4 regions of the Anaerobacillus sp. CMMVII genome follow, and region 1 is predicted to be linked to each of the others. Evidence: a T-box and tRNA genes for the amino acid it is inferred to sense, from the RefSeq annotation. Region 1 holds a T-box; the other regions hold tRNA genes.
What was found. The T-box of region 1 lies ahead of trpS (tryptophan--tRNA ligase). A T-box ahead of a tRNA ligase gene usually reads a tRNA of that ligase, here a tRNA-Trp.
Positions count from the first base shown of each region.

Region 2: it has a tRNA-Trp gene. The T-box ahead of trpS (tryptophan--tRNA ligase) is inferred to sense a tRNA for this amino acid. The anticodon was not compared.
Region 3: it has a tRNA-Trp gene. The T-box ahead of trpS (tryptophan--tRNA ligase) is inferred to sense a tRNA for this amino acid. The anticodon was not compared.
Region 4: it has a tRNA-Trp gene. The T-box ahead of trpS (tryptophan--tRNA ligase) is inferred to sense a tRNA for this amino acid. The anticodon was not compared.

Region 1 is NZ_JACEHK010000018.1:62,268-69,116, forward strand. It holds gene H1D32_RS23945 (HD domain-containing protein) at 1-289, shown strand, start outside; gene H1D32_RS23950 (TlpA disulfide reductase family protein) at 542-1,108, opposite strand; T-box leader at 1,253-1,507, shown strand; gene trpS (tryptophan--tRNA ligase) at 1,604-2,590, shown strand; gene H1D32_RS23960 (YjbA family protein) at 2,727-3,473, opposite strand; gene H1D32_RS23965 (YuzI family membrane protein) at 3,581-3,790, opposite strand; gene H1D32_RS23970 (DUF2268 domain-containing putative Zn-dependent protease) at 3,943-4,785, opposite strand; gene H1D32_RS23975 (DNA topoisomerase) at 4,972-5,523, opposite strand; partial or broken gene H1D32_RS23985 (DNA topoisomerase 3) at 5,513-6,849, opposite strand, start outside.
Region 2 is NZ_JACEHK010000001.1:726,640-733,488, reverse strand. It holds gene H1D32_RS04045 (hypothetical protein) at 307-450, shown strand; gene H1D32_RS04040 (YjcZ family sporulation protein) at 587-679, opposite strand; partial or broken gene tnpA (IS200/IS605 family transposase) at 1,061-1,549, opposite strand; tRNA gene H1D32_RS04030 (tRNA-Leu) at 1,753-1,837, opposite strand; tRNA gene H1D32_RS04025 (tRNA-Leu) at 1,975-2,063, opposite strand; tRNA gene H1D32_RS04020 (tRNA-Cys) at 2,091-2,165, opposite strand; tRNA gene H1D32_RS04015 (tRNA-Gly) at 2,178-2,252, opposite strand; tRNA gene H1D32_RS04010 (tRNA-Gln) at 2,262-2,336, opposite strand; tRNA gene H1D32_RS04005 (tRNA-His) at 2,353-2,428, opposite strand; tRNA gene H1D32_RS04000 (tRNA-Trp) at 2,444-2,517, opposite strand; tRNA gene H1D32_RS03995 (tRNA-Tyr) at 2,529-2,612, opposite strand; tRNA gene H1D32_RS03990 (tRNA-Thr) at 2,699-2,774, opposite strand; tRNA gene H1D32_RS03985 (tRNA-Phe) at 2,782-2,857, opposite strand; tRNA gene H1D32_RS03980 (tRNA-Asp) at 2,866-2,941, opposite strand; tRNA gene H1D32_RS03975 (tRNA-Met) at 3,057-3,133, opposite strand; tRNA gene H1D32_RS03970 (tRNA-Val) at 3,143-3,218, opposite strand; tRNA gene H1D32_RS03965 (tRNA-Glu) at 3,246-3,320, opposite strand; tRNA gene H1D32_RS03960 (tRNA-Ser) at 3,336-3,428, opposite strand; tRNA gene H1D32_RS03955 (tRNA-Asn) at 3,434-3,508, opposite strand; rRNA gene rrf (5S ribosomal RNA) at 3,696-3,811, opposite strand; rRNA gene H1D32_RS03945 (23S ribosomal RNA) at 3,888-6,828, opposite strand.
Region 3 is NZ_JACEHK010000019.1:13,629-20,477, reverse strand. It holds gene H1D32_RS24450 (hypothetical protein) at 1-372, opposite strand, end outside; gene H1D32_RS24445 (sigma-70 family RNA polymerase sigma factor) at 365-904, opposite strand; tRNA gene H1D32_RS24440 (tRNA-Leu) at 1,629-1,709, opposite strand; tRNA gene H1D32_RS24435 (tRNA-Lys) at 1,725-1,800, opposite strand; tRNA gene H1D32_RS24430 (tRNA-Thr) at 1,821-1,893, opposite strand; tRNA gene H1D32_RS24425 (tRNA-Val) at 1,940-2,015, opposite strand; tRNA gene H1D32_RS24420 (tRNA-Glu) at 2,043-2,117, opposite strand; tRNA gene H1D32_RS24415 (tRNA-Ser) at 2,134-2,224, opposite strand; tRNA gene H1D32_RS24410 (tRNA-Asn) at 2,234-2,308, opposite strand; tRNA gene H1D32_RS24405 (tRNA-Ile) at 2,324-2,400, opposite strand; tRNA gene H1D32_RS24400 (tRNA-Gly) at 2,481-2,554, opposite strand; tRNA gene H1D32_RS24395 (tRNA-Pro) at 2,723-2,799, opposite strand; tRNA gene H1D32_RS24390 (tRNA-Arg) at 2,898-2,974, opposite strand; tRNA gene H1D32_RS24385 (tRNA-Leu) at 2,989-3,074, opposite strand; tRNA gene H1D32_RS24380 (tRNA-Cys) at 3,101-3,175, opposite strand; tRNA gene H1D32_RS24375 (tRNA-Gly) at 3,211-3,285, opposite strand; tRNA gene H1D32_RS24370 (tRNA-Gln) at 3,293-3,367, opposite strand; tRNA gene H1D32_RS24365 (tRNA-His) at 3,386-3,461, opposite strand; tRNA gene H1D32_RS24360 (tRNA-Trp) at 3,479-3,552, opposite strand; tRNA gene H1D32_RS24355 (tRNA-Tyr) at 3,572-3,656, opposite strand; tRNA gene H1D32_RS24350 (tRNA-Asp) at 3,691-3,766, opposite strand; tRNA gene H1D32_RS24345 (tRNA-Ser) at 3,776-3,866, opposite strand; tRNA gene H1D32_RS24340 (tRNA-Met) at 3,889-3,965, opposite strand; tRNA gene H1D32_RS24335 (tRNA-Ala) at 3,995-4,070, opposite strand; rRNA gene rrf (5S ribosomal RNA) at 4,084-4,199, opposite strand; rRNA gene H1D32_RS24325 (23S ribosomal RNA) at 4,349-6,849, opposite strand, start outside.
Region 4 is NZ_JACEHK010000010.1:192,735-199,583, forward strand. It holds rRNA gene H1D32_RS14415 (23S ribosomal RNA) at 1-943, shown strand, start outside; rRNA gene rrf (5S ribosomal RNA) at 1,180-1,295, shown strand; tRNA gene H1D32_RS14425 (tRNA-Ala) at 1,537-1,612, shown strand; tRNA gene H1D32_RS14430 (tRNA-Met) at 1,642-1,718, shown strand; tRNA gene H1D32_RS14435 (tRNA-Ser) at 1,741-1,831, shown strand; tRNA gene H1D32_RS14440 (tRNA-Tyr) at 1,866-1,950, shown strand; tRNA gene H1D32_RS14445 (tRNA-Trp) at 1,970-2,043, shown strand; tRNA gene H1D32_RS14450 (tRNA-His) at 2,061-2,136, shown strand; tRNA gene H1D32_RS14455 (tRNA-Gln) at 2,155-2,229, shown strand; tRNA gene H1D32_RS14460 (tRNA-Gly) at 2,237-2,311, shown strand; tRNA gene H1D32_RS14465 (tRNA-Arg) at 2,512-2,588, shown strand; tRNA gene H1D32_RS14470 (tRNA-Pro) at 2,689-2,765, shown strand; tRNA gene H1D32_RS14475 (tRNA-Gly) at 2,935-3,008, shown strand; tRNA gene H1D32_RS14480 (tRNA-Ile) at 3,146-3,222, shown strand; tRNA gene H1D32_RS14485 (tRNA-Ser) at 3,302-3,392, shown strand; tRNA gene H1D32_RS14490 (tRNA-Glu) at 3,411-3,485, shown strand; tRNA gene H1D32_RS14495 (tRNA-Val) at 3,773-3,848, shown strand; tRNA gene H1D32_RS14500 (tRNA-Thr) at 3,895-3,967, shown strand; tRNA gene H1D32_RS14505 (tRNA-Lys) at 3,987-4,062, shown strand; tRNA gene H1D32_RS14510 (tRNA-Leu) at 4,078-4,161, shown strand; rRNA gene rrf (5S ribosomal RNA) at 4,213-4,328, shown strand; gene H1D32_RS14520 (3'-5' exonuclease) at 4,792-5,427, opposite strand; gene H1D32_RS14525 (class I SAM-dependent methyltransferase) at 5,943-6,650, opposite strand; gene H1D32_RS14530 (ThiF family adenylyltransferase) at 6,734-6,849, opposite strand, start outside.

The DNA.
Region 1 (6,849 bases):
AGCTCACAAATTATTAATAAGACTTGGAGAGCACCCAAAGAAGGCGAAAAAAATTGCTTTAGCTATTTTATTGCACACTGACTCTTATTTACCTGAAGGCGAGCTTTTTTTAGATCCTCTACAAAAGGTGGTCGCTCTAGCAGACGAAATGGATGAGGAGCCAAGCGGAAACCACCACTATAGAGAGATTGATGATGAACGAGCAAGACGGCTTCTCGCTAAGCTGGACAAAATGATCGACAATGAGTTATTTCAGTTGCAGTTGAGTCCTCGAACAGCTATTTTGTGAAACTCTTATCGATAAATTATTTAATCTTAACTCAATCATCTACAAGAAAAGCACAAGCGCCCTATGAAAAAGAATAGTGTGCTTTCCCCTAGGAAAAAGCACACATACTTTTTCCCTGTTTAGCCCCGACAAAAGCTACTGACCTCGAGGGGATAGGGCTTGCGCTAGACATCACCTAAGATATTTAAAACCGCTTATCTTCTAACGAATAAAATCTAACGAGGTATGAACGCGACTTAAATCGCATAATTGCTACTTAAAAAATGGATCGTTATCCACCATATCCATGGTTAACATACCATTCAAGCGTTTTACAATTTTCCCTTTATCATCAATAAAAATCGTTGTTGGAATCCCAATTAACTGATAGTCCTTCATTACCTTTCCTTCACCATCATAAAGGACATCATACTCCACCTGGTAGTGTCTGATGAATTCCCGAACCTGATTAGGATTAGGTTCTTCTTTTGTGACATTAACACCCAATATAACAAATTTTTCATTGTTGATCCGCAAATCTAAATCCACCAAAATTGGCATCTCTTCTTGACAAGGGGCACACCAAGTTGCGAAAAAGTTAATTAAGACTTTTTTTCCACGTAAGTCTTTCAAATTTACCAGTTCCCCATGTGCATTTAAAAGTTGAATGTTTACTGCTGTATCCCCTTGATATACGCCTACTTTTGCTGCTACAGCAGCCGCCACGACTTCCTGTTCTAATTGCTTCAACGAGCTTTCTGATCGCTGATAATTTGTGGCCAAAAATAAAAAAATAAAAAAAAGTATCGATAAATAAAGAAAGTTTCTTCTAACAATCAACACCTGCACCGCCTCATAAAAATAATTAGTCTCAAAGTATTTATAGTACATGTATATGCTTGGTTGTCTTTTCAATTACAGTTAGGCCAAAACCTATTTGCTTTTTTGGATATGGTTAAGTATAATTAGAAAAAAATTACTATTACAACTGCGATGATAAAGAAAAGTACATCTTGCTAAACTTTTAGAGAGTCTGTGATTGGTGGAACACAGATAGTAGCGGCCTGATGGAATGGGCTTTTGAGCATCCAAACCGAACAACAGATTCGTTCTAGTAGGCTTTGGCGTACGTCCTAACGTTATCTTGGACGCCGTATACACTATCAACTGTACGGTTATAAGTGATTCTACGTAATATTAGAATAATTAGGGTGGCACCGCGGTCCATTCGTCCCTATTGTAAGGGATGAGTGGGCCTTTTTGTGTTTTCCTAGAACTAACGAATAGGCTTATGTGTTCTTATTATTAATTTCAGATTAGAAAGGGAGAAATAAGATGAAGACAATATTTTCAGGAATTCAACCGAGTGGAACATTGACATTAGGAAATTATTTAGGAGCAATGAAGCATTTTGTTGAGTTGCAAAACGATCATAATTGCTATTTCTGTATTGTTGATGAGCATGCGATTACTGTTCCACAGGATGCAATTCAACTGCGCAAAAACATTAGAAGTCTAGCAGCCCTTTATGTTGCCGTCGGAATTGACCCAAACAAATCAACACTTTTTATTCAATCGGAGGTAAGTGCCCACACACAACTAGGTTGGATGATGCAATGTGTAGCTTATATTGGTGAATTAGAAAGAATGACTCAATTTAAAGATAAATCAGATGGTAAAGAAGCTGTTTCAAGCGCACTACTAACCTATCCACCATTAATGGCTGCTGATATTTTGCTTTATAATACGGATATTGTTCCTGTAGGTGAAGACCAAAAGCAGCATCTTGAGTTAACACGCGATTTAGCAGAACGTTTCAACAAAAAATATAATGAAATCTTTACTATTCCAGAAGTTCGAATTCCTAAAGTTGGTGCAAGAATTATGTCACTCAACGATCCAACTAAAAAAATGAGTAAGTCAAATCCAAATCAAAAAAGTTATATTTCGATGCTTGATGAAGAAAAGACGATTATTAAGAAAATTAAAAGTGCGGTTACAGATTCTGATGGAATCGTAAAATATGATAAAGAAAATAAACCAGCGATCTCTAATCTCTTAGGCATCTATTCACTTTGTTCAGGTAAATCAATTGAAGAATTAGAAAAAGAGTTTGTTGGAATTGGTTATGGCGACTTTAAGCAAGCCGTTGGTGAAGCAGTGGTTAGTACGTTACAGCCAATTCAAGAACGCTACAACCAAATAGTTGATTCAAAGGAATTAGATGACATTTTAGATTTAGGAGCCGAAAAAGCAAACCAAGTTGCTTCAAAAACGCTAGCTAAAGCCAAACGAGCAATGGGGTTAGGACGGAAGAGATAAGTTTTGAGTTAAGAGTGTAGAGTTTTGAGTTGGTGTGTGAGTTGCTTCGAAGCTATAGCTATCAGCTATCTAAATTCTAAATTGCAAATTGCATTGAAACAACAAAAGAACGAAGACATTAGTCTTCGTTCTTTTGTTATTTCACACTTTCTGCATGTTGGAGTTCCCATATTTTCTCGAAAAAAGGCTGGCCTTTTACCATTCGTTCACAAAGCTGATAATGATAAGTTGTCCACCCATATTTCAGTTCGTCAAAAAGTCCATGCCATGCTTCTTCAAAATTCATTTGTTGAATGCGTTCATAATTTGCAGGTGCCCACTCAGTATACCAATACCGGACCTCTGCTACATTATTCGTAGAGTATAATTGATCTAATACCATAAACAAAAGTTGCTTTAATTGTCGTTCTTTTCGGATAAGACCGCTCATTAATTTTGGGTCTGGCGACAATATGTGATGTTCTCTTGGCAAATCAATGTACTCGACGTAATAATCTTTTACATACTCATTCATGGCCAATTCGAGGACAATTTCCTCTTGTCTAGGCATTAGTCTGCTTTTTCTAATCGGTGTTTGATAACCCAACGTATCAACTGCAAGTACTTTTTTACCATCGGTAGCAATAAAGCAATAGTCTAGCTGAATTCGTTGATTGTTTTTTCTTTGAAAGCTTTGTTGGTAAACGGTGTTTAGTAGCTCTTCAGGTAGTTCTGCTAAATTATTTTCTATGTAATCGAACAACTTACTTGTTACCTTAATGATAACAACCTGATCAAGTAACTCAATCTTGTCATCCTTACGCCATTCAAAAAATTCGCAGACATTATACCCATTTTCTTCGCCTTCAAACCAGTTGATCCATACATCCCGAATGTGGACCATCACCAAGCCCCCTTGCTCTAAGAATGTTGTACAAACAGTATGGGCATAGGTGAGGAAATTTATTCCACTATTATTAATTCGAGATTTATTTTTGTTTAAACTCTTTTTTATCTCTTGGAAGCCGGGATGTAAATACTAATTAATATCATAATAAAACCAATCAGAAATAGGTGAAATTCTACTCTTAAAGCAATAAATTTTAAATAATAGACAAAAGTATACCCTGCTGTCACATAGTTTAAGTAAGCAATCATGCTAACACCACCAGATACAGCAAGTCCAAAGCCAATTAACAACAGAAAGAAGCGAAAAATCACAGCTTGTCCCTCAAACATACTTGCAGTTTAACGTTTGGCATATGTTTTCCTCCCTTTTCAGGTTATTGACTACATATAATTATTTCTGCTAAAAACAACAAAATCCTCTAAAAAAAATAAAGAGAAGTTATAAATACTTCTCTTCACCATATTTAGCGTAGTTCTTGACCAAATTCTGAAGCTTTTAAGATTTCTTTTGTATCTATTTTCAGCAGATCTTTCATTGTTATTTTATTATTCTTTTCTAAGTAAGCTTTAACAATTAAGTAACCTGCACTGTAACCGAACCATTTTGGAAATCCACGACCAGAGTAGTCGCCATACAAAAATCGATCATGCTTATCTTTTCCTTTCGTGTCTAGATATCTTTTCACTCGCAGCCAGTAAGGGAGAAGTTCCTCTTTCGTATACATCGATACCCAAGGTGCTAACACTGTCTCGCCGACTGTTAGTTCAACCGCCACCTCTGCCAACCCTTCAATAATAATCGAATCTAATAATGTTAATTCATGGAATTTTTTTTGTAAGGTGGCAAGTCGACAAACATGGTTATATTCATGGGTTAATAATGCTTGAATTTCACTTTTTGTTAACTCCTTAGTTAAGAATAACAAGATAACATGGTGGAAACTAACGCCCATTTTTCCCTTTAAGTCTTTCATAACGATCTCATTTCTTCTTTCCGCTGGAAAAACATAAATATTGGCGTCTTCTCCTCCCCATAATTCTCTTAATTTATCATAATGGGTTTGAAGTATTTCCCAAACACGCTTTTTTTCAAGTAGTTTCAATTCTTCATGTATTTTCGCATCAGGGTAAAACATTCCATTTTCCAAAAAATACTTATGAAGTTGAGTAGCATTGAATTCTTCAAAATGCTCTGCTATTGGTTCACAAAGAATATCTCGTTGAATTTGAAAGTATTGCATCGATGAAATTTCTTTTCTGCGTTTGATAAATTCTCTTACCAATAAGTTAGATTTTGCAACACCCACTTAACACACCTCCAACATTTCCTACTATCTATAGGTATGTTGGTGGATTGGAGATGCCACATTGATTTTTAAGGATGGCTTCTAACTATTTAGTAGTTTTACTATACTCTATACGGTAAACTCTAAACTTATTTTTTTACCCGCCTCATCCCAGACAAGTGTTGCATCAAATGTTTTTTCTCCCTTTTAAATCCTTTCAGTACACTTGTTTTTCCCGAGTTGAGCAATTTTGATATTGTTGAAGCTGAGAGTTTTTTTTCCTAATATTGTTTTGGAAATGATAAAACTACATGATGTTTTTTTATAGTTTGAACACCCATAAACCTTCCCCTTATCAATAACATCACCATCGCATAGCTTGCATTTACCAAGTTTTTTCCCTAATGTGTATTTTGAAGTTGACTTACTTTTCACTTCATATTCTAGGCCAGCTATATTCCATTCCTTTGCATTATTAGTGGCATCATCTATAATTTTTTGAGTTAATTTCTTTGTTTGCTCCATAAAGGTTGCAGGGGATGCTTTTCCCTGGCCAATTTCAGCTAGACGTTGCTCCCACTTTGCAGTCATTTCCGGAGAAGCTAGAATGTTTTCCCCTAATGCCTCTATTAGAATTTTAGCTTTCTTTGTAGCAGTAACCTTATTTTTCACGACTTCGATATAGTTTCGTTCTTTAAGCATGGTAATAATCCCCGCTCGAGTCGCTTCTGTCCCTAAGCCCTCAGTTTTATTCAGCACCTTTCTCTAACTCTTCGTTATCTAAATACTTACCTGCTGTTTTCATTAACGTTATTAACTGCCCTTCTGTAAATCGTTTTGGTGGCTGTGTTTTCCCCTCTTTTACCTGAACTGTTGTTACTATTCCTTGTTCTCCTTCGTCAAGTACAGGTAATATTACATCATTGTCGTCTTCTTTCGTAAAGACCACTTTTCTCCACCCATCGGTAATTTGTTGTTTACCTTTAGAGACAAATTTCGCTCGTTATCTACCAATGTTACAACCGTAGAATAATCAAAAATAGCTGCTGGAAAATGGGCAGCAATCAAGCGACGAACGACCAAGTCATATATCTTCGCTTCATCACTTGCAAGCTTATCTGGGTCCTTAACTTGTTCAGTAGGAATAATCGCGTAGTGATCGGTTACTTTTTTATCATTTACGTAGCGCTTGTTGTTCAGTAATGAGTTAACAGGGGTTGGAAAGAATTCAGCATATTGAGTAAACTTACTTAGCTTCTGCAATATTTGTGGAAAAGTTTCAGCTTCACCTTCCGTTACATAATTTGAATCCGACCTTGGATAAGAGACAATTCCTTTTTGATATAACTTTTGCAATACATCCAAGGTTTTTTGCGGTGAAAATTTATAAACACTATTAGCTGTTGCTTGAAGTGCTGAGAGATTAAAGAGAAGTGGTGGCTCGAATTTCTTTCGCTCTTTCTCTGCTTGAAATATTTCTGCAGTCTTTCCTTCACAAAATGCGGCTATTTTACTTGCTAACTCTTCTTGTTCAATTCTTGAATTGTTATCTTGTTCCCATTTCCCTTCGTATTCTTTTCCGTTTATAGAAAACTTTGCAATAACTTCCCAAAATAACTTTGACTGAAACTGTTCAATATCTAGCTCCCTCTTCACAATAAGAGCTAGGGTAGGAGTCTGGACTCTCCCCGCAGAAAATACATCACTAATTCCTCTGTCTTTCAAAAGGATCGAATAGACTCTTGAGGCATTCATTCCAACTAACCAATCTGCACAAGCTCTCGTGTACGCCTCATAATACAAACTTCTTGTATTTTCTTCGTCTAACAATTGATCAAAGCCATCAAGAATTGCTTTTGGAGTTAACGAAGAGATCCACAAACGTTTCATTGGTTTTTTAACTCCACTTTCTTGAACGATACTTCTAATAATGAGTTCACCTTCACGCCCCGCATCACCGCCGTGTATGATTTCAGTAACCTCTTTGCTACGTAGCAATTTATTAATAATTTGATATTGCTTATTTTTCGCTTTCACAACTTCATAGCGAAATTTATCTGGGATGATCGGCAAATTGGCTACTGT
Region 2 (6,849 bases), on a different contig from region 1:
TTCTACCGCTTCCCTATAAAATCCTTTTAGTGTATAGGTTTAATTTATGAATATTAACTTAAGGAAAATCTTACACAATCTATATACATATTAACATAAATATCCAGTTTATTATGAAATTGTTATTCAATTAAATGCCACGAAAAAAAGGGGTCTGACCCCTTTTTTCCCAAAATACATCGTTTACTTAGATAATTCTAAGTATATATTTTGTCGATTTACGAAGTAAAAAAAGCTGCGTAACACTAAAACGAACTTTTATGTTAAAGGTAAAAATTGGACATAGTATCGGTAGGAGGTGATACGATGGCTAACAAAAAGGAAACTTCTAAAGACATAGAACATTACACTCAATTAGATCAAAACGAAGACAATCGACATAATGATAACGCTAGTGCAGCTGCAGAAATGAAACCAGGATACCCTAGAATAAACACCGAAAGTCTTTAATATAAGATTAATGCAACATGAGCTAGCCATTTCTTTCTAGCAAAAATTACGCCAGCTGTCTTGTCGTTTCTGTCAAAGAAAGGCGTTAAAACCTTGTCAGTTTTAACGCCTTTCTTACGAGCTATTCTTCTTATCCCTAGTAGTACCAAGCTGCGCCAATAATCACTAATAGGATAAACAACACTAGGATTAACGTGAAATCTGTTCTACCATGTTGAGCGTAAGACATATCTCTTCCCCCCCTTTCCTATAGGGACTTGCAGATGCTCTCTGCATTATTATGCTATGTAGGACGTTCCAGATTGCTAGGGTGTATATAAGACGGCAAATCAATTAATTCTAATCAAAATTAAAAAGGTGTCCCAAAGTCTGTCAATTATGACGCTATAGGGCACCCTTTAATTAAAAACCATTCAGTATATCATGTTAACCCCAACATTTATTATAAGGCATTCATTTCATGTCGTTTCTATCCTACTCTCAAATCAAAACCACCCGTGACAACGGGTGGTTTGTTCTGCGGCTGAAAGCCTTTGTTACTGACCAGGCCCTAAAGGGCTACTGAACGGTTCGCCATTTGTACTACTTCTACTGGCCAGACCTCAAAGGCCTATTTTATCCTCTTCTTTCCTTTGTTCACTTCTTCTCCTGTAAATGGATCAACGTACTCTAATAAACTTAACTGTTCTGCGACTATATCATCTTGTATTTGATTTTTAATGTATTCTTAAATGACTTTCTTATTTCTTCCTACCGTATCTACATAAAAGCCAGTACACCAAAATTTCCGATTTCCATATCTATACTTCAAATTTGCGTGCCTATCAAAGATCATCAAACTACTTTTTCCTTTTAAATACCCAACAAATGAGGACACACTTATTTTGGGTGGAATACTTACTAGCATATGTACATGATCCTTACATGCGGTTGCTTCGATTATTTCAACTCCTTTTCTTTCGCATAATGTTCTTAATATTTCTCCTATATCTTTCTTTAATTTTCCGTATATTACTTGTCTTCTATACTTTGGTGCAAATACAATGTGATACTTACAATTCCATTTTGTATGTGCTAAACTGTTAATGTCTTTTGACATAAAACTCCCCCGTTTGCTTGATATATTGGTTGGCGAACCAAATATATTTTAGCACCACGGTGGAGTTTTTTTAATACCTCGCTGGAAGCTTTTTGGAACCCTAGGCCGAGCCTAGGGTTTTCATTTTCACAAAAAAGACTCAGAAACGTTGATTTAACAACAGTTCTGAGTCTGTAAGCTTTATTTAAATTAAACTAATGTAATGGTACCGGTGACCAGGGTCGAACTGGTACTCCGTGAGGAACACGATTTTGAGTCGTGCGCGTCTGCCAATTCCGCCACACCGGCATGTTGCAATAAAAAACACACAGTGAAGTGTGTTAAAGCTATAAAAAAAGTTAGTGCAAACTAATTGAAATGTGCTCCTGCGCCACTCCGTTTGCTCGTCGCAAACCTGCAGTGAAGCAGATTCAATGTAGCTGGTTTGGTACCGAGGGCCGGACTTGAACCGGCACGATAGTCACCTACCGCAGGATTTTAAGTCCTGTGTGTCTGCCAATTCCACCACCCCGGCAAAACTAAAAAGACTTACATGAGAACTTGGAGGCGGCACCCGGATTCGAACCGGGGGATAAGGGTTTTGCAGACCCGTGCCTTACCACTTGGCTATGCCGCCTCGATATGAAGTTGGAGCGGAAGACGAGGTTCGAACTCGCGACCCCCACCTTGGCAAGGTGGTGTTCTACCACTGAACTACTTCCGCAAGAAAAAATGGCTGGGCTATCTGGATTCGAACCAGAGAATGACGGAGTCAAAGTCCGTTGCCTTACCGCTTGGCTATAGCCCATCAACTTTATTTTAAATGGGGCGATCGAAGGGAATCGAACCCTCGAATGCCGGAGCCACAATCCGGTGCGTTCACCACTTCGCCACGACCGCCAAAATACTATAATATGGCAGGGGCAGTAGGAATCGAACCCACACTGGAGGTTTTGGAGACCTCTGTTCTACCGTTAAACTATGCCCCTAGATGTTTCAATGGTGGAGGGGGACGGATTCGAACCGCCGAACCCAAAGGAGCGGATTTACAGTCCGCCGCGTTTAGCCACTTCGCTACCCCTCCATATTAGATAAGACTAATATTACATATTATTCTTATATTCGTCAATACGTGAATTGAAATTCATTATTTCATCTTCAAGTAAAAACTGGTGCCGGCCAGAGGACTTGAACCCCCAACCTACTGATTACAAGTCAGTTGCTCTACCAATTGAGCTAGGCCGGCAAAAAAATGGTGGCTCGGGACGGAATCGAACCGCCGACACGAGGATTTTCAGTCCTCTGCTCTACCGACTGAGCTACCGAGCCAAAAAAAATGGCGGACCCGACCGGGATCGAACCGGCGATCTCCTGCGTGACAGGCAGGCATGTTAACCGCTACACCACGGGTCCATATGAAATATCTTGAATTAAGTAATCATTTATTAAAATTACCTGGTACTGCGCTCCTGCGCCACTTCGTTTGCTCGTCGCAAATCTTGCAGAGGTGCATATTCAAGAAGTTGATTGGTTGCGGGAGGAGGATTTGAACCTCCGACCTTCGGGTTATGAGCCCGACGAGCTGCCAGACTGCTCCATCCCGCGATAATATAATGGTGGAGGATGACGGGTTCGAACCGCCGACCCCCTGCTTGTAAGGCAGGTGCTCTCCCAGCTGAGCTAATCCTCCGAAGTATTGATTGTTTTAAAAGTAAAATGGTGACCCGTACGGGATTCGAACCCGTGTTACCGCCGTGAAAGGGCGGTGTCTTAACCGCTTGACCAACGGGCCAGATAAAGTGAGCTATGGCGGAGAGCGAGGGATTTGAACCCTCGAGACGGTTTTACGCCGCCTACACGATTTCCAATCGTGCTCCTTCGGCCACTCGGACAGCTCTCCGTAAATGGCTCCACAGGTAGGACTCGAACCTACGACCGATCGGTTAACAGCCGATTGCTCTACCACTGAGCTACTGTGGAAAAATATTATAATAACCTAGCAACGTCCTACTCTCACAGGGAAGCGACTGACCTCAATCACATCATGTGATACTTCGATGAGTATACTTCACGCTGCTTTGCGTCGAGGAAGCTTACTTCAGAGCAATTCTAGAAGACGCAGACGCAGGAATAAGAATAACTAACTATTTAAAATAAATAAGGTATAATCTAGCAACGTCCTACTCTCACAGGGGGAAACCCCCAACTACCATCGGCGCTGAAGAGCTTAACGGTCGTGTTCGGCATGGGAACGAGTGTGACCTCTTCGCTATCGCTACTAGATTATATGAAGAAAGTTCATTCCTTCAAAACTAGATAACACACATTTAAGACTTGAGTAAAATTCAATTCTTATTTTTAGGATAAGTCCTCGACCGATTAGTATCTCTCAGCTCCACACGTCACCGTGCTTCCACCCGAGACCTATCAACCTCATCATCTTTAAGGGGTCTTACTGGATTAACTCCAAGGGAAATCTCATCTCGAGGGGGGCTTCATGCTTAGATGCTTTCAGCACTTATCCCTTCCACACGTAGCTACCCAGCTATGCTCCTGGCGGAACAACTGGTACACCAGCGGTGTGTCCATCCCGGTCCTCTCGTACTAAGGACAGCTCCTCTCAAATTTCCTACGCCCGCGACGGATAGGGACCGAACTGTCTCACGACGTTCTGAACCCAGCTCGCGTACCGCTTTAATGGGCGAACAGCCCAACCCTTGGGACCTACTTCAGCCCCAGGATGCGATGAGCCGACATCGAGGTGCCAAACCTCCCCGTCGATGTGGACTCTTGGGGGAGATAAGCCTGTTATCCCCAGGGTAGCTTTTATCCGTTGAGCGATGGCCCTTCCATGCGGAACCACCGGATCACTAAGCCCGACTTTCGTCCCTGCTCGACTTGTAGGTCTCGCAGTCAAGCTCCCTTTTGCCTTTGCACTCTACGAATGATTTCCAACCATTCTGAGGGAACCTTTGGGCGCCTCCGTTACTGTTTAGGAGGCGACCGCCCCAGTCAAACTGCCCACCTGACACTGTCCCCGAACCGGATCACGGTCCTAGGTTAGAATTTCAATACAATCAGGGTAGTATCCCACCGACGCCTCCACCGAAGCTGGCGCTCCGGGTTCTCAGGCTCCTACCTATCCTGTACAAATTGTACCAAAATCCAATATCAAGCTACAGTAAAGCTCCATGGGGTCTTTCCGTCCTGTCGCGGGTAACCTGCATCTTCACAGGTAATATAATTTCACCGGGTCTCTCGTTGAGACAGTATCCAAATCGTTACACCATTCGTGCGGGTCGGAACTTACCCGACAAGGAATTTCGCTACCTTAGGACCGTTATAGTTACGGCCGCCGTTTACTGGGGCTTCAATTCAGAGCTTCTCCTTACGGATAACCCCTCCTCTTAACCTTCCAGCACCGGGCAGGTGTCAGCCCCTATACTTCGCCTTGCGGCTTCGCAGAGACCTGTGTTTTTGCTAAACAGTCGCTTGGATCTATTCACTGCGGCTCTCTCGGGCTTTAACACCCTATCAGAGCACCCCTTCTCCCGAAGTTACGGGGTCATTTTGCCGAGTTCCTTAACGAGAGTTCTCCCGAGCGTCTTAGAATTCTCTTCTCGCCTACCTGTGTCGGTTTGCGGTACGGGCACCTCTCACCTCGCTAGAGGCTTTTCTTGGCAGTGTAGGATCAGGAACTTCGCTACTTAAATTTCGCTCGCCATCACAGCTCAGCCTTCGCGAGAAGCGGATTTGCCTACTTCTCAGCCTAACTGCTTGGACGCACATATCCATCAGTGCGCTTACCCTACCTTTCTGCGTCCCCCCATTGCTCAAACGGTGAGGAGGTGGTACAGGAATTTCAACCTGTTGTCCATCGCCTACGCTTTTCAGCCTCGGCTTAGGTCCCGACTTACCCTGAGCGGACGAGCCTTCCTCAGGAAACCTTGGGCTTTCGACGGAGGGGATTCTCACCCCTCTTTTCGCTACTCATACCGGCATTCTCACTTCTAAGCGCTCCACCAGTCCTTCCGGTCTGACTTCGCTGCACTTAGAACGCTCCCCTACCACTGCGCACCAGGTGCGCAATCCATAGCTTCGGTGATACGTTTAGCCCCGGTACATTTTCGGCGCAGAGTCACTCGACCAGTGAGCTATTACGCACTCTTTAAATGGTGGCTGCTTCTAAGCCAACATCCTGGTTGTCTGGGCAACTCCACATCCTTCTCCACTTAACGTATACTTTGGGACCTTAGCTGATGGTCTGGGCTGTTTCCCTCTTGACTACGGATCTTAGCACTCGCAGTCTGACTCCCGAGGATAAGTATTTGGCATTCGGAGTTTGACTGAATTCGGTAATCCTGTGGGGACCCCTAGTCCAATCAGTGCTCTACCTCCAATACTCTTCCCTCGAGGCTAGCCCTAAAGCTATTTCGGGGAGAACCAGCTATCTCCGAGTTCGATTGGCATTTCACCCCTACCCACACCTCATCCCCGCACTTTTCAACGTGCGTGGGTTCGGGCCTCCATTCAGTGTTACCTGAACTTCACCCTGGACATGGGTAGATCACACGGTTTCGGGTCTACGACCACGTACTCATTCGCCCTATTCAGACTCGCTTTCGCTGCGGCTCCGCCTCTTCAGCTTAACCTTGCACGTAATCGTAACTCGCCGGTTCATTCTACAAAAGGCACGCTGTCACCCGTAAATGGGCTCCAACTACTTGTAGGCACACGGTTTCAGGATCTCTTTCACTCCCCTCCCGGGGTGCTTTTCACCTTTCCCTCACGGTACTGGTTCACTATCGGTCACTAGGAAGTATTTAGCCTTGGGAGATGGTCCTCCCGGATTCCGACGGGGTTTCACGTGTCCCGCCGTACTCAGGATACACTCTGGAGGAAACGAAGTTTCGATTACAGGGCTGTTACCTTGTTTCGCGGACCTTTCCAGATCGCTTCGTCTACTTCGTTTCTTTGTAACTCCGTGTAGAGTGTCCTACAACCCCAAGGGGCAAGCCCCTTGGTTTGGGCTGTTTCCGTTTCGCTCGCCGCTACTCAGGAAATCGATAATTTCTTTCTCTTCCTCTGGGTACTTAGATGTTTCAGTTCCCCAGGTCTGCCTCCTCATAGCCTATGTATTCAGCTATGGGTACCATCCCATTACGGATGGTGGGTTCCCCCATTCGGAAATCCCCGGATCAAAGCTTACTTACAGCTCCCCGAGGCATATCGTTGTTCGTCACGTCCTTCTTCGGCTCCTAGTGCCAAGGCATCCACCGTGCGCCCTTTCTAACTTAACCTAAATTTTTCGCAATAAGCGG
Region 3 (6,849 bases), on a different contig from region 1:
TCCAAATGTACCTTGAATAACCGCTATGTTGTCATCGGCAAATAAAAGTCGGGGCATTTCGGAACCTATATTCATATGTGGAATGTCAGACAGGTCTACGGATAATTCTTCACCTTCATTACCAGAACTCTGTACAGCCTGCTCGTTTTCCGGACCTAAAAGGGGACCATTTAGAAAAGATATACTTAATATAAGAAAAATAGCAGCAGCAGAAGCCAATGCTGTCCAATAGAACCGATTAAACTTTCTTGATTTATGAATACCTTGTTGAATTTTCATTTGAATCTTTTCGCTTTCTTCAGTCGTAAATTCAACATTCTTATCTAAATAACTTTTCACTTTTTCTGATATCTTCTTATCAGTGTTATTCAAGTTTACACCCCCTTTCAAGTTTTCTTTTTAGAGCATCTTTTCCGCGTAACAGTCTTGATTTAACCGTATTTATACTAATATTGAGGACATCGCTTATTTCCTTCATATTCATTTCCTGATAGAAATATAGAATGAGAACTTCTTTGTATTTTCCTGAAAGACTAGCAATTTGTTCAATTATCTCATCGGAATTGTGTTGCTGAATATACTCTTTTTCGGTTGATTGACTTGTATTCAATGGATTGATTTCTGGTTTAAAAATTAAATTCTTAATGCTCCATCGCTTCCGATAATCTTTACATTTGTTAATGGTGATTCGTATAAGCCAAGTCTTATAACTAGCTTCATTCCGAAACTGGTCTAAGTTTTGATAACAAGAAATAAAAACTTCCTGAATAATATCTTCACATTCTTCTTTATCGTTTACATACAAATAGGCGATCCGTTTTAACTCTGATCCATACTTCTGCATTAACTGATACAAGAGGACATCCTTATTTTTTTCTATATCATTACTTACTTGAGTAAACACCGTTCAACCTCCCTTCCAAAAATTAGACGAATGTAACGGTGGTTTTGACCCGTTTATTTTTTTTTCTTTCTTTATCGTAACCTATGTAAATTTTCTGGTAAAAAAACAGCCTTGTTAATTTCATTCTTTAGAAACAACAGGGCTGTTTATTTGTCTTCTAGTAATTCCTCTACTTTTTCTCCTTCAAAATGCGGCAAACCTGTTTACGACTTTATCTAAAAGAAGAAATGTTGCTTAATCCAATGAGCCCTTTTCCTCAAAATGTCCCCACTGTTGAACAAAAAGTAAACAACACACTTCTGCTCGTTGAACAAAGAATTTCTTTATACTTATTTTAACATTAAATTCCAAAATTCCTACGAATATTAATAACCCCAAAACTAACAAAATAATCAGCATAACTTTTAGCGTATGAAATAAACGGGGAACATAAGTCTATGGGGTTTCACCAATAGGTATGATAAAACTGCTAATTTTAGGTTGAATTCTAATCAAACATTGACGTACCAAGACGTACCAATAAAAAACAAGCGTACAAAATCACTGATAATTTGTACGCTTGTTCTTTTTCTAATGTCATTTGTTATTTTCTCTCCCAAAACTGAACCCGTTACCATATACCTTCAGCCTCTTTATATTCCATTTAATTGTTCGGATTACAAATAAAAAAAACGTATGTTACTTTTTAAAAAGTAACATACGTTTCAACTTATGAATTGAATAATGCGGGTGAAGGGACTCGAACCCCCACGTCAAAGACACTAGATCCTAAGTCTAGCGCGTCTGCCAATTCCGCCACACCCGCATATGCAAAAAACAATGGTGAGCCATGAAGGATTCGAACCTTCGACCCTCTGATTAAAAGTCAGATGCTCTACCAACTGAGCTAATGGCTCTTAGTAAAAAAGACTACGAGTGCCGGCCAGAGGACTTGAACCCCCAACCTACTGATTACAAGTCAGTTGCTCTACCAATTGAGCTAGGCCGGCATAATAAGGTAAGTTATTTTGCTCCACTTTGTTGCGCAAAAAACTTTGGTGGAGGATGACGGGTTCGAACCGCCGACCCCCTGCTTGTAAGGCAGGTGCTCTCCCAGCTGAGCTAATCCTCCGATGTATTGATGTTATTTAAAGTAAAATGGTGACCCGTACGGGATTCGAACCCGTGTTACCGCCGTGAAAGGGCGGTGTCTTAACCGCTTGACCAACGGGCCATTTTTTTAAGTTTCCTGGCGGAGAAGGAGGGATTTGAACCCTCGCGCCGCTCACACGACCTACACCCTTAGCAGGGGCGCCTCTTCAGCCTCTTGAGTACTTCCCCAAATAAAAATGGCTCCACAGGTAGGACTCGAACCTACGACCGATCGGTTAACAGCCGATTGCTCTACCACTGAGCTACTGTGGAATATTAATAAAAGTATGGTGGGCCTAAGTGGACTCGAACCACCGACCTCACGCTTATCAGGCGTGCGCTCTAACCAGCTGAGCTATAGGCCCATACATTGATTTAATAAATACTTGTCCAAAATAATACATCTACTTAAATCTGCGAAGATGCTTATTCGACGTAGTAGATTTGGAGCGGGTGATGAGAATCGAACTCACAACATCAGCTTGGAAGGCTGAGGTTTTACCACTAAACTACACCCGCGTTATCTAAATAAAGTTAACTTAAAATTAAACGCCTTCTATCATGCCTCTTCCTCTTCAAGATTACTCATAGGAGTGTATCCGTCGAGGCAACTCGTAGCATTTTCTGAGATGTTTCGCTCGTGGCTGAGGTTTTACCACTAAACTACACCCGCATGATTAAAATAAATGGTCGGGAAGACAGGATTTGAACCTGCGACCCCCTGGTCCCAAACCAGGTGCTCTACCAAGCTGAGCCACTTCCCGAGATAAAAATTAGTTTTACTAACCAACCAAAAATGCTCCTGCGCCACTTCGTTTGCTCGTCGCAAACCTGCAGTGAAGTTTATTCGAGGTAGTTGGTTTGGTGCGCCCTGAGAGATTCGAACTCCCGACCTTTTGATTCGTAGTCAAACACTCTATCCAGCTGAGCTAAGGGCGCATATAAAATTAAAGTACCGAGGGCCGGACTTGAACCGGCACGATAGTCACCTACCGCAGGATTTTAAGTCCTGTGTGTCTGCCAATTCCACCACCCCGGCATAACAAAACGACTTATATGAGCTCTTGGAGGCGGCACCCGGATTCGAACCGGGGGATAAGGGTTTTGCAGACCCGTGCCTTACCACTTGGCTATGCCGCCAAGCACTCTATTGCTCAATATAAAATTGATAATATTGGAGCGGAAGACGAGGTTCGAACTCGCGACCCCCACCTTGGCAAGGTGGTGTTCTACCACTGAACTACTTCCGCATATAAATGGCTGGGCTATCTGGATTCGAACCAGAGAATGACGGAGTCAAAGTCCGTTGCCTTACCGCTTGGCTATAGCCCAATACTTTAAAGATAATTATGGGGCGATCGAAGGGAATCGAACCCTCGAATGCCGGAGCCACAATCCGGTGCGTTCACCACTTCGCCACGACCGCCATAATTTTATTTTTTTTGGCAGGGGCAGTAGGAATCGAACCCACACTGGAGGTTTTGGAGACCTCTGTTCTACCGTTAAACTATGCCCCTAAAGGCAGTTAATTATAAATGGTGGAGGGGGACGGATTCGAACCGCCGAACCCGGAGGGAGCGGATTTACAGTCCGCCGCGTTTAGCCACTTCGCTACCCCTCCACATATAGTTAGTATTGATATAAGTTCAAAAAAATGGCGGACCCGACCGGGATCGAACCGGCGATCTCCTGCGTGACAGGCAGGCATGTTAACCGCTACACCACGGGTCCAGGTTTATATGGAGGAGGAAGAGGGATTCGAACCCCCGCGCCGCTTTCACGACCTATCGGTTTTCAAGACCGAACTCTTCAACCACTTGAGTATTCCTCCATGTCATATAAAAAAACTAAATTGGTAGCGGCGGAGGGAGTCGAACCCCCGACCTCACGGGTATGAACCGTACGCTCTAGCCAGCTGAGCCACGCCGCCATGAAAAATAAATTTACGATTAATTAATATGGTGGAGCCTAGCGGGATCGAACCGCTGACCTCCTGCGTGCAAGGCAGGCGCTCTCCCAGCTGAGCTAAGGCCCCAAATTAATTAATAATCTAGCAACGTCCTACTCTCACAGGGGGAAACCCCCAACTACCATCGGCGCTGAAGAGCTTAACGGTCGTGTTCGGCATGGGAACGAGTGTGACCTCTTCGCTATCGCTACTAGATTATATGAAGAAAGTTCATTCCTTCAAAACTAGATAACACACATTTAAGACTTGAGTAAAATTCAATCCGTTTATTTAGAATTTGGTATTTACTGCTTCGAGTTACTCACGCAACTCAAAACTCAACAATCATAACTCTAAACTATTTATAGGATAAGTCCTCGACCGATTAGTATCTCTCAGCTCCACACGTCGCCGTGCTTCCACCCGAGACCTATCAACCTCATCATCTTTAAGGGGTCTTACTGGATTAACTCCAAGGGAAATCTCATCTCGAGGGGGGCTTCATGCTTAGATGCTTTCAGCACTTATCCCTTCCACACGTAGCTACCCAGCTATGCTCCTGGCGGAACAACTGGTACACCAGCGGTGTGTCCATCCCGGTCCTCTCGTACTAAGGACAGCTCCTCTCAAATTTCCTACGCCCGCGACGGATAGGGACCGAACTGTCTCACGACGTTCTGAACCCAGCTCGCGTACCGCTTTAATGGGCGAACAGCCCAACCCTTGGGACCTACTTCAGCCCCAGGATGCGATGAGCCGACATCGAGGTGCCAAACCTCCCCGTCGATGTGGACTCTTGGGGGAGATAAGCCTGTTATCCCCAGGGTAGCTTTTATCCGTTGAGCGATGGCCCTTCCATGCGGAACCACCGGATCACTAAGCCCGACTTTCGTCCCTGCTCGACTTGTAGGTCTCGCAGTCAAGCTCCCTTTTGCCTTTGCACTCTACGAATGATTTCCAACCATTCTGAGGGAACCTTTGGGCGCCTCCGTTACTGTTTAGGAGGCGACCGCCCCAGTCAAACTGCCCACCTGACACTGTCCCCGAACCGGATCACGGTCCTAGGTTAGAATTTCAATACAATCAGGGTAGTATCCCACCGACGCCTCCACCGAAGCTGGCGCTCCGGGTTCTCAGGCTCCTACCTATCCTGTACAAATTGTACCAAAATCCAATATCAAGCTACAGTAAAGCTCCATGGGGTCTTTCCGTCCTGTCGCGGGTAACCTGCATCTTCACAGGTAATATAATTTCACCGGGTCTCTCGTTGAGACAGTATCCAAATCGTTACACCATTCGTGCGGGTCGGAACTTACCCGACAAGGAATTTCGCTACCTTAGGACCGTTATAGTTACGGCCGCCGTTTACTGGGGCTTCAATTCAGAGCTTCTCCTTACGGATAACCCCTCCTCTTAACCTTCCAGCACCGGGCAGGTGTCAGCCCCTATACTTCGCCTTGCGGCTTCGCAGAGACCTGTGTTTTTGCTAAACAGTCGCTTGGATCTATTCACTGCGGCTCTCTCGGGCTTTAACACCCTATCAGAGCACCCCTTCTCCCGAAGTTACGGGGTCATTTTGCCGAGTTCCTTAACGAGAGTTCTCCCGAGCGTCTTAGAATTCTCTTCTCGCCTACCTGTGTCGGTTTGCGGTACGGGCACCTCTCACCTCGCTAGAGGCTTTTCTTGGCAGTGTAGGATCAGGAACTTCGCTACTTAAATTTCGCTCGCCATCACAGCTCAGCCTTCACGAGAAGCGGATTTGCCTACTTCTCAGCCTAACTGCTTGGACGCACATATCCATCAGTGCGCTTACCCTACCTTTCTGCGTCCCCCCATTGCTCAAACGGTGAGGAGGTGGTACAGGAATTTCAACCTGTTGTCCATCGCCTACGCTTTTCAGCCTCGGCTTAGGTCCCGACTTACCCTGAGCGGACGAGCCTTCCTCAGGAAACCTTGGGCTTTCGACGGAGGGGATTCTCACCCCTCTTTTCGCTACTCATACCGGCATTCTCACTTCTAAGCGCTCCACCAGTCCTTCCGGTCTGACTTCGCTGCACTTAGAACGCTCCCCTACCACTGACACCTAAGGTGTCAATCCATAGCTTCGGTGATACGTTTAGCCCCGGTACATTTTCGGCGCAGAGTCACTCGACCAGTGAGCTATTACGCACTCTTTAAATGGTGGCTGCTTCTAAGCCAACATCCTGGTTGTCTGGGCAACTCCACATCCTTCTCCACTTAACGTATACTTTGGGACCTTAGCTGATGGTCTGGGCTGTTTCCCTCTTGACTACGGATCTTAGCACTCGCAGTCTGACTCCCGAGGATAAGTATTTGGCATTCGGAGTTTGACTGAATTCGGTAATCCTGTGGGGACCCCTAGTCCAATCAGTGCTCTACCTCCAATACTCTTCCCTCGAGGCTAGCCCTAAAGCTATTTCGGGGAGAACCAGCTATCTCCGAGTTCGATTGGCATTTCACCCCTACCCACACCTCATCCCCGCACTTTTCAACGTGCGTGGGTTCGGGCCTCCATTCAGTGTTACCTGAACTTCACCCTGGACATGGGTAGATCACACGGTTTCGGGTCTACGACCACGTACTCATTCGCCCTATTCAGACTCGCTTTCGCTGCGGCTCCGCCTCTTCAGCTTAACCTTGCACGTAATCGTAACTCGCCGGTTCATTCTACAAAAGGCACGCTGTCACCCGTAAATGGGCTCCAACTACTTGTAGGCACACGGTTTCAGGATCTCTTTCACTCCCCTCCCGGGGTGCTTTTCACCTTTCCCTCACGGTACTGGTTCACTATCGGTCACTAGGAAGTATTTAGCCTTGGGAGATGGTCCTCCCGGATTCCGACGGG
Region 4 (6,849 bases), on a different contig from region 1:
CGACCCGCACGAATGGTGTAACGATTTGGATACTGTCTCAACGAGAGACCCGGTGAAATTATATTACCTGTGAAGATGCAGGTTACCCGCGACAGGACGGAAAGACCCCATGGAGCTTTACTGTAGCTTGATATTGGATTTTGGTACAATTTGTACAGGATAGGTAGGAGCCTGAGAACCCGGAGCGCCAGCTTCGGTGGAGGCGTCGGTGGGATACTACCCTGATTGTATTGAAATTCTAACCTAGGACCGTGATCCGGTTCGGGGACAGTGTCAGGTGGGCAGTTTGACTGGGGCGGTCGCCTCCTAAACAGTAACGGAGGCGCCCAAAGGTTCCCTCAGAATGGTTGGAAATCATTCGTAGAGTGCAAAGGCAAAAGGGAGCTTGACTGCGAGACCTACAAGTCGAGCAGGGACGAAAGTCGGGCTTAGTGATCCGGTGGTTCCGCATGGAAGGGCCATCGCTCAACGGATAAAAGCTACCCTGGGGATAACAGGCTTATCTCCCCCAAGAGTCCACATCGACGGGGAGGTTTGGCACCTCGATGTCGGCTCATCGCATCCTGGGGCTGAAGTAGGTCCCAAGGGTTGGGCTGTTCGCCCATTAAAGCGGTACGCGAGCTGGGTTCAGAACGTCGTGAGACAGTTCGGTCCCTATCCGTCGCGGGCGTAGGAAATTTGAGAGGAGCTGTCCTTAGTACGAGAGGACCGGGATGGACACACCGCTGGTGTACCAGTTGTTCCGCCAGGAGCATAGCTGGGTAGCTACGTGTGGAAGGGATAAGTGCTGAAAGCATCTAAGCATGAAGCCCCCCTCGAGATGAGATTTCCCTTGGAGTTAATCCAGTAAGACCCCTTAAAGATGATGAGGTTGATAGGTCTCGGGTGGAAGCACGGCGACGTGTGGAGCTGAGAGATACTAATCGGTCGAGGACTTATCCTATAATAAAGTTTAGAGTGATGAGTGTAGAGTTTTGAGTTGAGTAAGTAGCTCGAAGCAGTAAATACCAAATTCTAAATAAACGGATTGAATTTTACTCAAGTCTTAAATGTGTGTTATCTAGTTTTCAGGGAATGATTTCCTTGAGAGTGCAGAGTTTAAGTGAAAAGTTTAAAGGGCGTCTATAGAGAAACCTAAAAAACTCAAAACTCTTAACTCAACACTTAAAACTTCATAAATCTAGTAGCGATAGCGAAGAGGTCACACTCGTTCCCATGCCGAACACGACCGTTAAGCTCTTCAGCGCCGATGGTAGTTGGGGGTTTCCCCCTGTGAGAGTAGGACGTTGCTAGGTAAGAAACATATCCGATTGAGGGTGTGTTTTTTGTTTGCGACAGCAACTTTGAGATAAAGAAGTAAAAAGTAGTATTGCAATGCATTTATTATTGTAATATAATTAAACTCCTAGTCGTTTGTTACTGAATAATAATCTGTTAATTTGTAACAACACACATTATAATACTTGAAATTAAAACCTTCAAAAAAGGTTGAAGAGTCGAAATTATAGTGGTATAATAAAAACTTCGAAAGAATTTGGGGCCTTAGCTCAGCTGGGAGAGCGCCTGCCTTGCACGCAGGAGGTCAGCGGTTCGATCCCGCTAGGCTCCACCATATTAATTGATTGTAAATTTCTTTTTCATGGCGGCGTGGCTCAGCTGGCTAGAGCGTACGGTTCATACCCGTGAGGTCGGGGGTTCGACTCCCTCCGCCGCTACCAATTTAATTTTTATATATGACATGGAGGAATACTCAAGTGGTTGAAGAGTTCGGTCTTGAAAACCGATAGGTCGTGAAAGCGGCGCGGGGGTTCGAATCCCTCTTCCTCCTCCATTTTTATGAACTTATATCAATACTAACTATATGTGGAGGGGTAGCGAAGGGGCTAAACGCGGCGGACTGTAAATCCGCTCCCTCCGGGTTCGGCGGTTCGAATCCGTCCCCCTCCACCATTTATAATTAACTGCCTTTAGGGGCATAGTTTAACGGTAGAACAGAGGTCTCCAAAACCTCCAGTGTGGGTTCGATTCCTACTGCCCCTGCCAAAAAAAATAAAATTATGGCGGTCGTGGCGAAGTGGTGAACGCACCGGATTGTGGCTCCGGCATTCGAGGGTTCGATTCCCTTCGATCGCCCCATAATTATCTTTAAAATATTGGGCTATAGCCAAGCGGTAAGGCAACGGACTTTGACTCCGTCATTCTCTGGTTCGAATCCAGATAGCCCAGCCATTTATATGCGGAAGTAGTTCAGTGGTAGAACACCACCTTGCCAAGGTGGGGGTCGCGAGTTCGAACCTCGTCTTCCGCTCCAATATTATCAATTTTATATTGAGTAATAGAGTGCTTGGCGGCATAGCCAAGTGGTAAGACACGGGTCTGCAAAACCCTTATCCCCCGATTGTTTCGACGTATCAAGCTTCGAAGCATGGCGAGTAGAGGAAGAAACAGGATGCTACAAAGCGTTACATCGTCCGTAAGCACCGTGAGTATACTACAATGAAATAACAACATGCGCCCTTAGCTCAGCTGGATAGAGTGTTTGACTACGAATCAAAAGGTCGGGAGTTCGAATCTCTCAGGGCGCACCAAACCAACTACCTCGAATAAACTTCACTGCAGGTTTGCGACGAGTAAACGAAGTGGCGCAGGAGCATGTTTGGTTGGTTAGTAAAAACTAATTTTTTATCTCGGGAAGTGGCTCAGCTTGGTAGAGCACCTGGTTTGGGACCAGGGGGTCGCAGGTTCAAATCCTGTCTTCCCGACCATTTATTTTAATCATGCGGGTGTAGTTTAGTGGTAAAACCTCAGCCACGAGCGAAGCATCTCAGAAAATACTACGAGTTGCCTCGACGGATACACTTCTTTGAACAATCTAGAAGAGGAAGAGGCATGACAAGAAGGCGTTTAATTTTTAATTAACTTTATTTAGAGAATGCGGGTGTAGTTTAGTGGTAAAACCTCAGCCTTCCAAGCTGATGTTGTGAGTTCGATTCTCATCACCCGCTCCAAATCTACTACGTCGAATAAGCTTCTTCGCAGATTAGCGACGAGCAATTTTGGTTGAACAAGAGCACACTACTCAGTATATTGTACTAAACAGAGTAGATGTATTATATTGAACAAGGATTTGATTAAATCAATGTATGGGCCTATAGCTCAGCTGGTTAGAGCGCACGCCTGATAAGCGTGAGGTCGGTGGTTCGAGTCCACTTAGGCCCACCATACTAAATACTGCTTAGGGGACACTAATTATCCTTCAGTCGGCAGTACTTAAATCTTGTCGTTAAAAGTATTTTTATTTGGGGAAGTACTCAAGAGGCTGAAGAGGCGCCCCTGCTAAGGGTGTAGGTCGTGTGAGCGGCGCGAGGGTTCAAATCCCTCCTTCTCCGCCAGGTGAATAATAAGAAAATGGCCCGTTGGTCAAGCGGTTAAGACACCGCCCTTTCACGGCGGTAACACGGGTTCGAATCCCGTACGGGTCACCATTTAACTTAAAATATCATCAATACATCGGAGGATTAGCTCAGCGACGAGCAAAGTCATCTGTGAATGAACTACGAGTTGTTTCGACGCATACACATCTTTGAGTTACTTGAAGAGGAAGAAACAGGGACTTCGTAGAATAGACATCATCAATACATCGGAGGATTAGCTCAGCTACGAGCAAAATCATCTGTGAATAAACTGCGAGTTGGTTCGACGCATACACATCTTTGAGTTACTTGAAGAGGAAGAAACAGGGGCTTCGTAGAATAGACATCATCAATACATCGGAGGATTAGCTCAGCTGGGAGAGCACCTGCCTTACAAGCAGGGGGTCGGCGGTTCGAACCCGTCATCCTCCACCAAAATTTTTTGCGCAATAAAGTAGAGCAAAATAACTTACATTATTATGCCGGCCTAGCTCAATTGGTAGAGCAACTGACTTGTAATCAGTAGGTTGGGGGTTCAAGTCCTCTGGCCGGCACTCGTAGTCTTTTTACTAAGAGCCATTAGCTCAGTTGGTAGAGCATCTGACTTTTAATCAGAGGGTCGAAGGTTCGAATCCTTCATGGCTCACCAAAGTTTTTTGAATTTGCGGGTGTGGCGGAATTGGCAGACGCGCTAGACTTAGGATCTAGTGTCTTTGACGTGGGGGTTCGAGTCCCTTCACCCGCACCATGAAAAAACATATAGTTTTCAGGGAATGAAAGTTTCTTGAATGAAATATAATCTAGTAGCGATAGCGAAGAGGTCACACTCGTTCCCATGCCGAACACGACCGTTAAGCTCTTCAGCGCCGATGGTAGTTGGGGGTTTCCCCCTGTGAGAGTAGGACGTTGCTAGGTAAAAAAAAGACATCCAAATGAGGATGTTTTTTTTGTTAATTAAATATAAAAAGTAGAGATAAATTACTTGGTAATGTGCATCTGCGTCTACAAGCTAAGCTCCGAAGCGGAATTCCTCGATGCAAAGCTGCATGTAGTTTAATCAAAGAAGTAACTCACGATGTGAACGAGGTCAGTTGCTTCTTTGCTAGTGTGCTTCTGCGGTACTCCTAGCGTCGTATCCTCGTCGCAAAGCTGCATGTAGTTAATCAAAGAGGTAAGCTCACGATGTAAACGAGGTCAGTTGCTTGTCTACAAGCTTTGTTCGAAGTGGCTTCCTCGATGCAAAGCTGTATGAAGAAGCTCAATACAGTTTTGCACGATGTAATTGAGGTCAGCTGCTACCCTGTTAGAGTAGGACGTGCTAGTAAGAAAAGCACATCAATTTTAAGGTCATTTTCCTTTGGGCGAATAGTGCGCTTTATTATTGTTTTGAGACGCTTGCCTGATAAATTTTATTTTGTTGGATCGTTTGCTTATTTTTAATAAATTGCTGAGATATTTCCTTATTAGTTACATTATTTTTGTTGAATTTCAGCGTATCAATGAATTTTAATAATAAATGAGCGGTATTTATAGCATCGTCAATTCCTCTATGTGCTTTACCTACTGGTTCAATTCCAGCTATGTTCAATGCATTTTTTAACCCTATTTGGCTATTATTATCAACAACTAATAGTTCTCCAATTTGTTTTTGGATATCATTATAGTTTTTAAACCAATCTAAATTTATTTTATTTCGGACACATTGATTGATTATATGAGCTTTGTCGTCTTTTCCCCAAGCGCATAAGAAGTAATCATCACCAAGCCAGTTAGCAAATTGATGAATTCCTTGGTGAAAAGTAACGGCATTTTTTAGGTCTTCTTTGGTCATCTTAATAAACTTTCTTGTACTTTTTGAAACGTACCCGCTTTTAGGTGTAATATAAATTTGGAATTGGTCTATAATTTTTTTTTCATTTAAACTTACCTTACATGCCCCGATCTCAACAATTTCACTAAGTTGTCCTTTTCTAAATCGTTTTATTAACTCCAAATCAAAAACAATGGCATTCAAAATAAAATCCTTCCTTCCGCTACAAAATTCTATTTGTTATACTTCCCAAAATAAGTATCAGTATTTAAATTTCAGTTCAGTGTGCATGTCAAGAAGCTCTTTAATGGAAGTGTGTCAGTGTTAATAATATAATATATCACATATTTTCTAAAGGGGAAGGGTTTAAAATAATGCGGTACAAAAAGATGGCATAAGGTAATCTTTCAGTTGGAGAAAGATTTTTGGTTTTTGCAGAGGAGTTGGATACTGTTCAAATTAAATGAGGTTTTAGATTGGTTACTTGGGTGTGTGCTCCTTCGTCTACAAGCTAAGCTCCGCAGAGGACTTCCTCGTCGTAAAGCAGCACGTAGTAAATCAAAGGAGTATTTCAAGATGTGAATGGGATCAGTTGCTTTTCTAGGTAAGAAAACACATCCAAATGAGGATGTGTTTTTAGTAGTTACATATCCGTGATAAAGCCCCATGAAAAAACGTTATTAATGTTTGATTAGTTGCTTTACACTTTGAAAAACATATTATTTAATACATCGAAAAACTCGGTAGCCTAATCGTCCAGAGTATTTTTGTAATAGCTCGGTATGTGACTGTAGAATTCCGAATAATTTTGGATCAATAAAATCAGAGGGATCGTTATTATCGGAAACAATTTGGTTGCTTCGTTCGTTATCTTGCTCAATTATGACCTCTGAAAAACCTGCATTAGCGAATTTTTCTTTCCACTCAGTTTCTAATAATACTTGCTTTACACCGTACACTTGGGAAATTTCTTTTTTCTCGGTAGCAGAAAGTTTTTCCTCGGCAGTCATTTCGATTGCAAGTAGCTTTCCTGACTTTTTTAGGACGCGAGCGAATTCTGGAAGAGAAAGGTTTGAATGTGTAAAGGTAATTACAGATTCTGCAATAATATAGTCAAAAATTCCATCGCTAAAAGGAAGCTTTTCAGCATTAGCCTTAATTAACTTTATAGCTAGACCAGCGTTATCGAAGCGTTTCTTAGCTTTATTTATCATCGTACTATGCGTATCAATTGCTATAATTTCACAATTATATTCTTTTGCTAGGAAAGTGGCAGTTTCCCCCGTTCCACATCCAATATCCAGAAGCTTCATGTCTGGCATAATATTTTCAGAAGCAAAAATTTTCCTCGTTAACATGGACCCACCTGGATGAGCACTGCTAATACCAAGATGGGCAATCATATCAGTGTAAGTGAATTTCCTCATGTTTTCAAACCCTTTCAAAAACGTTTGCTTTAATCTATGCTGTAGGACTTAGAAAGGGAACAAAGGTAAACATAAAAAGTAAGCTATTCTCCTACTAAAGTAGAGTAGAGTCGTTTAGCGATCATCGTATCTGTGGTCCCGTGAATCAAGAGTCTCCCATTTTTAAATAGTGAAAGCTGATAATCGTCGTATTTCATTC